Bacillus pumilus: one gene and its partner. The protein of the gene in region 1 binds, or shares a complex with, the protein of each later gene. Links are inferred from orthologs where the notes say so. Each region holds a gene or a part of one and is shown on either strand. Other genes may lie near its edges.

Region 1 (7,917 bases):
TTCCTCCTTCATGTTGTCTCGTATAAAGTGTACTAAACAAAAGGCTATTATACAACATTTCACGTTCAATTTTATTTTTTTAAACAAAATTCCTCACTTTTACCGGATTGAGCCACCCATGCTTCTTTGAACCAAAGTCCATCGCAAGAAAGCAAGGACTAATTTTTCTCAGCACTTCAAAAAACACCGCTTCTGCCTCGTAACTGCCGGTGGCAGACATTTGGATATAACGGTCTTTTATAATAAATGCAGCCGTTCCTTTTCCATCAGGTAAGGAAGCGCTGTATATCGAGCCAATTTGTGTATAGTGAATGTTCGTTAAGTTGTTCATTAATCGCTGGTGCATATGAAAAGCAGGGATTCGTTTCGTCACGTAATCCACTTGTTTCACAAGCATCACCAATTCATCTTCCGTGCGGTTCGTCCAGTGTAACGACTCAAACAAATGAAACAAAATCGATTCTCTGCCAAAATAATGATGTGCAAATTCATCCTCAATCCAATAAATATAATAATGGCGTTCCATGTCTATCCCTTCCTTTCACATTTCGTCAATCTCGTATATTGCTTGTATTATACAAAAATGCGAAAGAAAGAATTGTCTATATATGAAGCAAGAAGAAACTAGTTTTGTCAAAAAAACAAGAAAAAAGAAAAAAGTTTGCAGAGCGGATGAAAATGCTCTGCAAACAGATGGAAAAAAGCATGATGCTTGGAGACTGGTTATTTGTTCAGCTTTGCTTTCACACGGCTGACCACATTGCTGACAGTAAATCCGTATTTCTCAATAATGGTTTCACCTGGTGCAGAAGCGCCAAATTTATCAATGGCAATCACGTCACCATCAAGACCAGTGTAACGCTCCCAGCCAAGTGAAGCTCCCATTTCAATCGCAATACGAGCCCGCACTGCTGTAGGAAGGACTGATTCTTTGTATTCATCTGACTGCTGATCGAAACGATCCCATGCAGGAAGACTGACAACAGACGCGCGGATCCCTTCTTTTTCAAGTGCTTTTTGCGCTTCAATCGCTAAACCGACTTCAGATCCAGAAGCGAGTAGAAGTGCTTCGGGCTGTGCATCAGCAGCTTCAACGACGACGTATCCACCTTTTTCTACTCCCTCATACGCCTTCTCTGGTGCTTGGTCAATCGTTGGAAGGTTTTGACGAGTCAGAACTAGTGCTGTCGGTTTATCCGTTGAAGATACAGCAAGTTTCCACGCTGCAGCTGTTTCGTTTCCATCCGCTGGGCGAATAACAGAAAGATTAGGCATCGCACGTAATGAAGCAAGCTGCTCAACCGGCTCATGCGTCGGACCATCTTCCCCAACAGCGATACTGTCATGAGTAAAGACATAAGTGACTGGAAGTCCCATTAAGGCAGCAAGACGAATCGCTGGTCTTAAGTAATCTGAGAAAACAAAGAACGTTCCGCCGAATACACGAAGGCCGCCGTGAAGTGCCATACCGTTTAACGCGGCACCCATTGCAAATTCTCTGACACCGAACCAAATATTCTTGCCGGCATAATTATCTTTACCAAAATCGTCTGTGTTTTTAATCGTTGTTTTGTTTGAACCTGCAAGGTCAGCAGACCCGCCAATAAAGAAAGGTACTTGCTTCGCAATGCCATTTAATACTTCGCCTGAAGAAGCGCGGGAGGCAAGACTTGAACCTGCTTCATAAACAGGAATCTCTTGTTCCCAATTCTCAGGAAGCTTTCCTTCAATCGCAAGCTTCAGTTGAGCTGCAAGCTCAGGGTATTCTTTTTCATATTGTTCAAATAGTTCATTCCAAGCTGCTTCTTTTTTCTGACCAGCGTCTTTTACAGCTTCTTTGAAATGATCGTACACTTCAGAAGGTACATGGAAATCTTCTTCAAACGTCCAAGAGTAAGCTTCCTTCGTCAGCTTGGCTTCATCGCTGCCAAGCGGTGCACCATGCACACCAGACGTTCCTGCACGGTTAGGCGATCCGAAACCAATCGTTGTTTTCACTTCAATCAATGTAGGTCTGTCTGTACTTTGTTTCGCCTTTTCGATAGCAGCCGTCACTTCTTCAATGTTGTTGCCGTCTTTCACATAGAGAACTTCCCAGTTCATCGCTTCAAAACGATTCTTCACATTTTCAGAGAATGAACGATCTAGGTCGCCATCTAATGAAATATCATTTGAATCATAAAGAACAATTAAACGGCCTAAGCCTAAATGACCAGCAAGTGAAGCAGCTTCAGAGGAAATTCCCTCCATTAAGTCCCCATCTCCGCAAATGCTGTATGTATAGTGATCTACAACATTAAAGTTGTCTTTGTTATACGTTTCCGCAAGATGTCTTTCTGCAAGTGCCATACCAACTGCCATGGCAATCCCCTGCCCTAAAGGACCTGTTGTAGCATCTACGCCCTCTGTATGTCCAAATTCAGGGTGTCCAGGTGTTTTGCTACCCCATTGGCGGAATTGTTTTAGATCATCGATGCTCAGGTTGTATCCGCTTAAATGAAGCATGCTATATAGAAGCATAGAACCATGCCCCGCAGATAAAACAAAACGGTCTCTGTTAAACCAATTAGGGTTTTGCGGACTTACGTTTAAGTGATTCGTCCATAAAGCGTATGCCATTGGTGCAGCACCCATTGGCATTCCAGGGTGACCGGAATTCGCTTTTTCAATTGCGTCTATGGAGAGAGTACGTATTGTTGCAATAGATTTCAATTCAATCGTTTCCATATAAATCCCCTTCCGTATCTTGTGTACACCATTATCATAAATCTACTGTCCTTTTTTCACAACTATTTCACGCTGAAAAAGAGTGATTTTGTCACATTTAGTTTATCGATCACCTAAAAAGTTATGCAAATATGAAAAAAGATGAGAATATACTTCCCATCTTTTCAAAATTTAAGAAATCACAGACTTAGTGAAGATTTTGATCTCTTTCTCTTTTTAATTTTTCTGGTGTGACATCGTTTCCTTCAGGATCAACGATTTTCACGGTTTTAAGTGTATTTTTCATAGAAGAACGAAAAGCTTTTAAATACTCTTCTCTCAATAGCTTTTGTTCTGTTTTTTCAGCGTCTGATAAACCGGTCTCTTTCGACTTTTTTGAAAGCTCATTGATTCTTGCAAGCTGCTTTTTAGAAATCATGACAAACTCCTTTAAAACATTTTCTCTACATACTACTAAATATCAATCATTTTGACAACAAATCAAGCTTTAGGTGGTCAGACCTTTTTCATATTCTTGATACCTTCTATGGACCGTTGCTTTTGAAATGTCAAAACCTAGTGCCTGAAGAGTTGCTGCAATTTCTGCGAATGTCATGTTGTTTTTTCTTAATCGAACAATTTCTGAAATCGGCACTTCAATACGCTCACGGCCAGGCGCATGATCCTGCTGTTTTAAATTCAGTTCGGGCTGATACCCGCGCTCAACAGCTCTTCTCATTCCCCGCTTGATTTTCAGGTTATGAATTTTTCGTTGATACTCTTCAACTACTCCTACGATCTCAATAACCATTTCATCTGCTTCTGAAAGCTCAAGCTCGCCTCTATGAAACGTACTGTACACCTTTACGTTCTCTTTAAAAAGACAATGAAGAAGCGCAATTTTTGCTTGTCCTCTTCCGAGACGCGTTTCATCCTGGATAAGAACGGCATCAATTGACTCTTCTTTTAGTGTAGCTAGCATATCAAACACACCATCACGATCTAGATCATATCCGCTTGCTTTTTCTTTGATGACTTTCACCACATTCATCTTGTGCATAGCAGCTAAAGCCAGCAGTTCTTCTTCTTGTCTCTTCAGCGAGGTTTCCTGCTCTTCTTTGACAGTGCTTACTCTCGCATAGATGATTGCATTCATGACTTCAATCGACCTTTCTATTGTACTGTTGCAAGTTGATATACGACTGGATGCTCTTTTTTGACTGGTATGACAAGAATGTCACCAGGCTGGATTTCCGTTGAAGCAAGATCATTGTGTTCTGTGACCCAGTCAATAAACGCATTTTTGTCGATTGATTTGCTGTCGTTTACTTGATCAGCTAACCCCCAAAGAGTATCACCTGATTGAACCTCTATTTTAACATACTGATTTGGATCATTATGGCTTGTGACTGCAATAAGTGAGAGAAATATGCCAACGATGAATGAGAATACCCCAATAAAAATAATAGATTCTTTTAACCTCATAATGTCATCTCTCCTAACAGAATATGTGTTCGCTCTTTCTGTCACTCATTATAAATACGAACAAACGTTTCTGTCAAACGTTTTTTTCGAACCTATGTTTGTACTGTTAGGAAAAACATGCTATAATTTCTTTAAAATTGACGTTTTGAGGTGCAAAAGATGACGAAGCTATCAAAAAGACAACTCGATATCCTGACATTCATCAAAGAAGAAGTAAAAAGTAAGGGCTATCCCCCATCCGTTCGTGAAATTGGAGAAGCTGTCGGTCTAGCATCCAGTTCAACGGTTCATGGACATTTAGCTAGACTAGAAACAAAGGGCTTAATTAGAAGAGACCCGACAAAACCTAGAGCGATCGAAGTACTAGATGAAGAGGAAATGAATATTCCTAAGAGTGCTGTAATGAACGTACCAGTCATCGGAAAAGTAACAGCAGGCCTGCCTATTACGGCTGTTGAGAATGTAGAAGAATACTTCCCTCTTCCAGAGACTTTTGCAGCACCAGATGAACAAGTATTTATGCTTGAAATTATGGGAGAAAGTATGATTGATGCAGGAATTTTGGACAAGGACTATGTCATTGTGCGTCAGCAAAGCACCGCTAACAATGGAGATATTGTCGTCGCCATGACAGAGGAAGATGAAGCGACAGTGAAACGTTTCTATAAAGAAGATACACACTTTAGATTACAGCCAGAGAACCCATCTATGGAACCGATTATTTTACAGAATGTAAGTATACTAGGTAAAGTGATTGGCGTATTTAGAAATATTCACTAAAAAAAGCCGGTATTTCATCAGCTGCTGATGAGAACCGGCTTTTTCTTTTATGAACAAGAATATGCTAGAATACGCGAGCTTGGGAAGGAACCAAATGTAAAGTTTGGCCAAATAAAGCCAGTTGTCCTCCCGAAAGGCTGTGAGGATAGGACATACATTAAAAACACTTGACCGTTTCTCATGAACACAATCGTCCATCTTCTATTACATCCCGCTGCAAATTGAACAGATTGCTGGCCTCCACCTGTTTGCCCTGAAATAAGTGACTGCATGCTTTGAGGCTGTGATAATGCTTGCTGATACTGCGAAATGATATGCTGCGGCGGAGCTGGCGGAGCTGATCCGCTTGATCCGGGTCCAGTGCCTCCTCCTCCGATTGGAAACCCTGGAAATCCTCCAACTTGAGGAATAGGGAGTGATGGCCATCCTTGCATCTGCCTGTCATATGAGTACCCATTCCACATACCTTCATACGGATAATACATATTCAACACCACTTTCTTAGACATTCATCACGATAGTATATGTCATAAATGAAAAAGCGTGTTGAACGTCCAAACAAAAATTTTTCCAAAAAACGTTTTGTTCTTCTTTAGAACGGTTAAATAGTAGATATAAAGAAAAAATAAAAAAATGAAAACTTTTTGTCTCCCTCAAACGTTATATATATAGAAAGAAAAGAAATAAAAAACATTTAGAATTAATACTTGTAATATCACTGTAATTATTGTAACATTTGTAACATAAGAAGTTTTCATTGAGAAAAGGAGGCAATCGCCTTGAAAAAATTATTCGTTTTATTAACTGCTATTATGCTTATGATCTCATTACAATCTACAACATTGGCCGCTTCTAAAAAACCAGCCGCTTTGACAAATAAAGAAGCGTTACATATTGCCCTTGACGCACGAGAACACTTTTGGAGTGCGATGTCAGGCTACAAAATTAATGAACATTCCGATTACAAATTAAAATCATTTAGCTATAAAGACATGACATACAACTATCTTTCTAAAACATTTGATACAAAGAAAAAACTAAACAGCTACCTATCTCAAGTTTTCACAAAAGATGCCATCAATCAAGGTTTAAAAGACTACCAGTTCATTGTTCATAAAGGCAAAATGGCTGTTCCAGTCGGTGACGGAGACAACATGCTTAATTGGGATAAAGCCACACCTAAACTTGTCTCTAAAAAACAAACGGTCCGCACATATGAATTCACCGTCCCAACACTTGATGGACGCAAAGTAAAACGAACTGTTACGTACGAAAAAGTACAAAAAGATTGGAAAGTCACAAAAATTGACGCTGTCATCTAAATCAAAAACCAGGCCATTCAATCGGCCTGGTTTTTATATTGGAGAAAATTCAGTCATGCGATCCAGCGCGTGAGCAAGTGATGATGCCGTGCGAAATTCATTAAAAGGAAGCCCAAGCTGCACGGCTGTTTGGGCAATTTCTGGTCTGATGCCTGAAATGGTCGTCTCTACTCCAATTAACCGAAGTGATGTGACAAGATCAAAGATTTGATGAGCCACCATTGTATCAATAATGACAACGCCCGATAAATCAATACATAAATGCTGTACGCCTTTTTGCGAGCACTGTTTCAGCGTATTTTCTAAAATCATCTTTGCTCTCGCTGTATCAATGTCACCTACTAACGGCAATAACGCAATATGATTTTTTAAAACAATGACAGGTGAGCTCAGCTCGTAAATCATGTCTCTTTGTGCCACGAGCTTCCTCGTTGTATTTTTCACATATTGCTGGATAAACACATGAATTGAAATATTAAACGCCTCTGAAATTAAATCATACCAATAAAAGATGCGGTCAATATCAATTTCATCTTGACGCTGTTTAATAAATTCTTTTAAGTAATGAAGGACTACTCTTTGATTGGACATGTATTCTCTCACAACATAATCTAATGGTGTATTTAAATGCTTCGGGTCACTGGCTAAGTCTTCAGACCACTTTTTAAACTCAGTATGTAAATATGTCTTGTCTTCAATAAGAGCACGTATAAAATGCTGGTAATAATCTTGATTTTGCCGTTTCAGCTCTGCTATGATGCTGGAATCTGTTGAACGATAGATTGATTCTGGATCATCATCCTCAATTGATTCATACCAAGTTTCAGTCAGTTTCTCTGCATGTTGCATAAAAAAATCGTATAATGCACGGTTCTTATCCATAAGCATATGTCCCTTCACATTTTCTTCTTGACAGTCTTTGTACCTTAAAGATCCATTGTACCACTGAATCTTTTGTCCCTGCTAGCTCCAATACGCTCTGATCATCAACAAAAAAGGCACCTACTCACAGGTGCCTCTCATCCAGTTTTATTTCACAATAAATAAAATTCTTTTCCCATCAGGATAACCGCTGATCTGGTGTCCAACCCATGAGCCTGCTCCCCTATTATCAGATGGGCTGACATATTGAACACTCGCACCTTTTCCTCCCTCAAGACAAACCGCCATCGGCCACTCATCCCGGTCAAAGCCAGGTTTAGTCGGAATTCCTTTTAATGATTCTTGCCTGCGGGCATCTGCTCCATTTCGGTCTATCGTACACACATCTGAATGCCCTTTTCGAATGGCTTCTTGAATATGGCTGCCTGTTTCAGGGTACCGTTCCTTTGGAAATTGAATGACATGATCATATCGATCCGCACCTTTTGCCGCATGTTTCTCCCCAAATCCACCTAACAACGTGCCCATCCATATCACAAAGCATAAGGCGACACCAGTGATCCAGCCTCTTCTCATTTTCAAAAGTGTGAGACCTCCTCATTTTTCTCAAGCAGAATCTTGACTTAAAGGAAATGTGTTATTTTAATGTATGAGCGGTTCACGAATGACATGTGAAAAAAATGATGAGGCTGAGAACTCAATGAATCTCTCAGGTTAGACAGATAGAAACCAGTGATTCTAT
Region 2 (2,941 bases), 1.3 Mb from region 1 along the record:
GTTCTTCAATCTGTCCTTGATGCACACGCAGCGAAAACAGCCTTCGAACAGCAATTCATCGAACTGCTCTTATACGAAGATGAAATGGAAGTGCGGTCGTTTTCAGAAGATGCGGTTTTCGCAAAACAGGCGGCATCCAGCTTGGAAGAAGCTGTTCAGCCTGACAGCCATATGCCTTATTTTTGGTTATTCCATATTATTCAGCAGGCACGTGCTTCTGGCGTAGATAAGAAAAATGCGCCTGCATGGGCAGCAGCATCTTATTATTTATGGATGAAGGAGCAAGAAGAATCAGCTGTGAGCAAAAAAGAGATTGCAGCCTCTTTTCAAATCAGCGTTCAAACACTGTCTAAATATGAACAAGTCATTTGTGCGTTAATCGATTAAATAGGTAAATAGATTCAGCAGATTGCAGCATGGCCGAAAAGGTCATGCTTTTTTCTTGGATAAAAAGGTGGGATTTGCAAGGATTTGGCGAAGTATGACAATCACGACATGTTTTTGAAACATAAATGTAATAAAAATATTAGCTCATTTTGTCGATGTCTCATGTATAATGAAAATCGTGGATTAAAACAAAGACATATATTTAGATATTTTACTATACATAATGAAACACCTAGTGATAGAAACAATCTGGTCAACATCTGACTGATCAATCAGGAAGAAAGACATAGATAGCACAGATTGGCCGCAGAGAATTTGCTGCTTTCTCATGTCGCTTGGAAATTGTCAAAGGAGGAACTATTCGTGAAAAAGTTTATTACTTTCGGTTTAGCTTCGGTCATCGGAGCGAGCGGTTTATTTATCCCATTTACTCATGAAGCAAACGCACAGAACTTTGAACAAAAGAAACAAGAGCTGGACAGCAAGCAATCTGAGGTCAACAAAAACCTTCAAAAGAAAAAAGATGAGCTTTCAAAGCTTGAAGCAAAACAAGAGGCACTTGCACTAAAGCTAAAAGAAATTGACGAGAAAGCTTTAAAAACAAGTGATCAAATCGAAGAAAAACAAAAAGAAAATGAACAAACGAAAAAAGAAATCAAAGCACTGAAACAAGAAATTGCTGATACTGAAAAACGTATTGAAGATAGAAACAAATTCTTGAAAAAGCGTGTACGTGCGCTTCAAGAAAGCGGCGGTTCTACGAAATACATAGATGTATTACTAGGAGCGAAAAGCTTTAGCGATTTCATCAGCCGTGCAGGTGCAGTATCTACACTCATCAACGCAGACAGCGAAATCATTAAAGAGCAAGAAAAAGACAAAGCTGAGCTTCAAAAGTCTGAAAACGAATTAAACACAAAGCTTGAAGATGTTCAAAAGACACTTGCAAAGCTTGAAACGCTTCAAACAGACTTGAATAAACAGCTTGATGAAAAAGACAAGCTATTCAAGCAAGTGAAAAAGCAAAAGGGAAGTGCATCTTCTGAAATCAGCGAGTTAAACAGTGAGGCTAACAGCATTGCATCTGAAAAAGACGCAACAATCGCTGCTCAAAAACAAGCTGAAAAAGAAGCGAGAGAAGCAGCTCAAAAAGCAAAAGAAGAAAAAGCACAAAGACAACAGCAGCGTCAAGCGAGTGTTCAAGCGGAAGACAACAGCTCAACTAACGACAGCAGCCCGTCTTCAAATAACAGTAACAGTGGATCTTCAAATAATAATAACAACAGCAGTTCACCAAGCAAGAAGCCATCTTCTGGCGGTGGATCACCTGTCAGCAGTAACGTAGGCGGAATCGAAGGTGCAATCAGCACAGGTTCTACCATCGTTGGACAATCTCCGTATAAATGGGGCGGCGGCAGATCACAAGCCGATATTGATGCACGTCGTTTTGACTGTTCTTCATTCGTTCGCTGGGCATTCGCATCAGCAGGCATCAACCTTGGACCAGTTGGCGGTACAACAACAGATACGCTTGTAGGTAAAGGAAGAGCTGTAAGTGCATCTGACATGAAACGCGGAGACCTTGTGTTCTTTGATACGTATAAAGTAAATGGACACGTTGGTATTTACTTAGGAAACGGTACATTCTTGAACGATAACAGCTCTCGCGGTGTTTCAGTTGACTCTATGAGCAATGTTTACTGGAAAAAAGCATTCAATGGCGTTGTGAGAAGAGTCGTTGAATAAATCGTTACTTACTATATAACCGTAAACAGGCTTCCTTAAACAGCAGTTTAAGGAAGCTTTTTCTTTTTTTGAAGATATGAGCAAATGATTCGCTTATTATCCGCAGATTTAATAGGATATGGGTAAGGAATAAAAGTAAGAGTGGAATTGATGCTCTCTGTCATGAATGGAAGCATCACCCAAGGGCATTCTAATAAGAAATGCTAGCAGCAATTGAAGAGGGAGTGACAGTTGTGTCAGAAGAAAAAATCTACGATACGATCATCATTGGAGCGGGACCTGCCGGAATGACAGCCGCTGTTTATACATCACGGGGAAATCTTTCAACATTGATGATTGAAAGAGGGATTCCAGGCGGTCAAATGGCAAATACGGAAGATGTCGAGAACTATCCTGGCTTTGAAAGCATTTTAGGGCCAGAACTTTCAAATAAAATGTTTGAGCATGCGAAGAAATTCGGTGCTGAGTATGCATATGGCGATATCAAAGAAATCGTAGACGGTGAAGAGTACAAAATCGTCAAAGCCGGTTCAAAAGAATACAAAGGACGCTCTGTCATTATTGCGGCAGGTGCTGAATACAAAAAAATCGGTGCACCAGGTGAAAAAGAACTTGGCGGCCGGGGCGTCTCTTACTGTGCAGTATGTGACGGTGCTTTCTTTAAAAACAAAGAGCTCGTGGTCATTGGCGGTGGAGACTCTGCGGTAGAAGAGGGTGTATACCTCACACGCTTTGCGTCAAAAGTAACGATCGTTCATAGACGCGATAAACTTCGTGCACAAAGCATTTTACAAGCGCGTGCTTTTGA

What was found. The genes of interacting proteins can lie anywhere in the genome.
Region 2: the proteins of GKC25_RS08290 (region 1) and GKC25_RS15465 are in contact, whole or in part, in a crystal structure (PDB 8WT4), measured with the Bacillus subtilis proteins. The link is inferred for Bacillus pumilus from one-to-one orthologs.

What each region holds. Positions count from the first base shown.
Region 1 is NZ_CP046128.1:1,679,090-1,687,006, reverse strand. What follows is about bases 4,734-7,521. They hold GKC25_RS08290 (IseA DL-endopeptidase inhibitor family protein), read left to right. Parts: upstream 4,734-5,750; coding sequence 5,751-6,293; downstream 6,294-7,521. Other genes in these bases: GKC25_RS08280 (NucA/NucB deoxyribonuclease domain-containing protein), read right to left, coding at 7,323-7,521; GKC25_RS08285 (STAS domain-containing protein), read right to left, coding at 6,327-7,175; GKC25_RS08295 (hypothetical protein), read right to left, coding at 5,019-5,456; lexA (transcriptional repressor LexA), read left to right, coding at 4,734-4,971. Outside these bases: sporulation inhibitor of replication protein SirA, read right to left, coding at 80-526; tkt (transketolase), read right to left, coding at 724-2,727; GKC25_RS08315 (DUF896 domain-containing protein), read right to left, coding at 2,915-3,145; GKC25_RS08310 (YneB family resolvase-like protein), read right to left, coding at 3,215-3,862; cell division suppressor protein YneA, read right to left, coding at 3,880-4,191; more of lexA, read left to right, coding at 4,351-4,733; more of GKC25_RS08280, read right to left, coding at 7,522-7,703.
Region 2 is NZ_CP046128.1:3,015,616-3,018,556, reverse strand. It holds GKC25_RS15465 (NlpC/P60 family protein), read left to right. Parts: upstream 1-750; coding sequence 751-2,133; downstream 2,134-2,941. Other genes in the region: trxB (thioredoxin-disulfide reductase), read left to right, coding at 2,367-2,941; GKC25_RS15470 (tetratricopeptide repeat protein), read left to right, coding at 1-387. UniProt on the Bacillus subtilis protein: The C-terminal part of CwlO shows a cell wall hydrolytic DL-endopeptidase activity.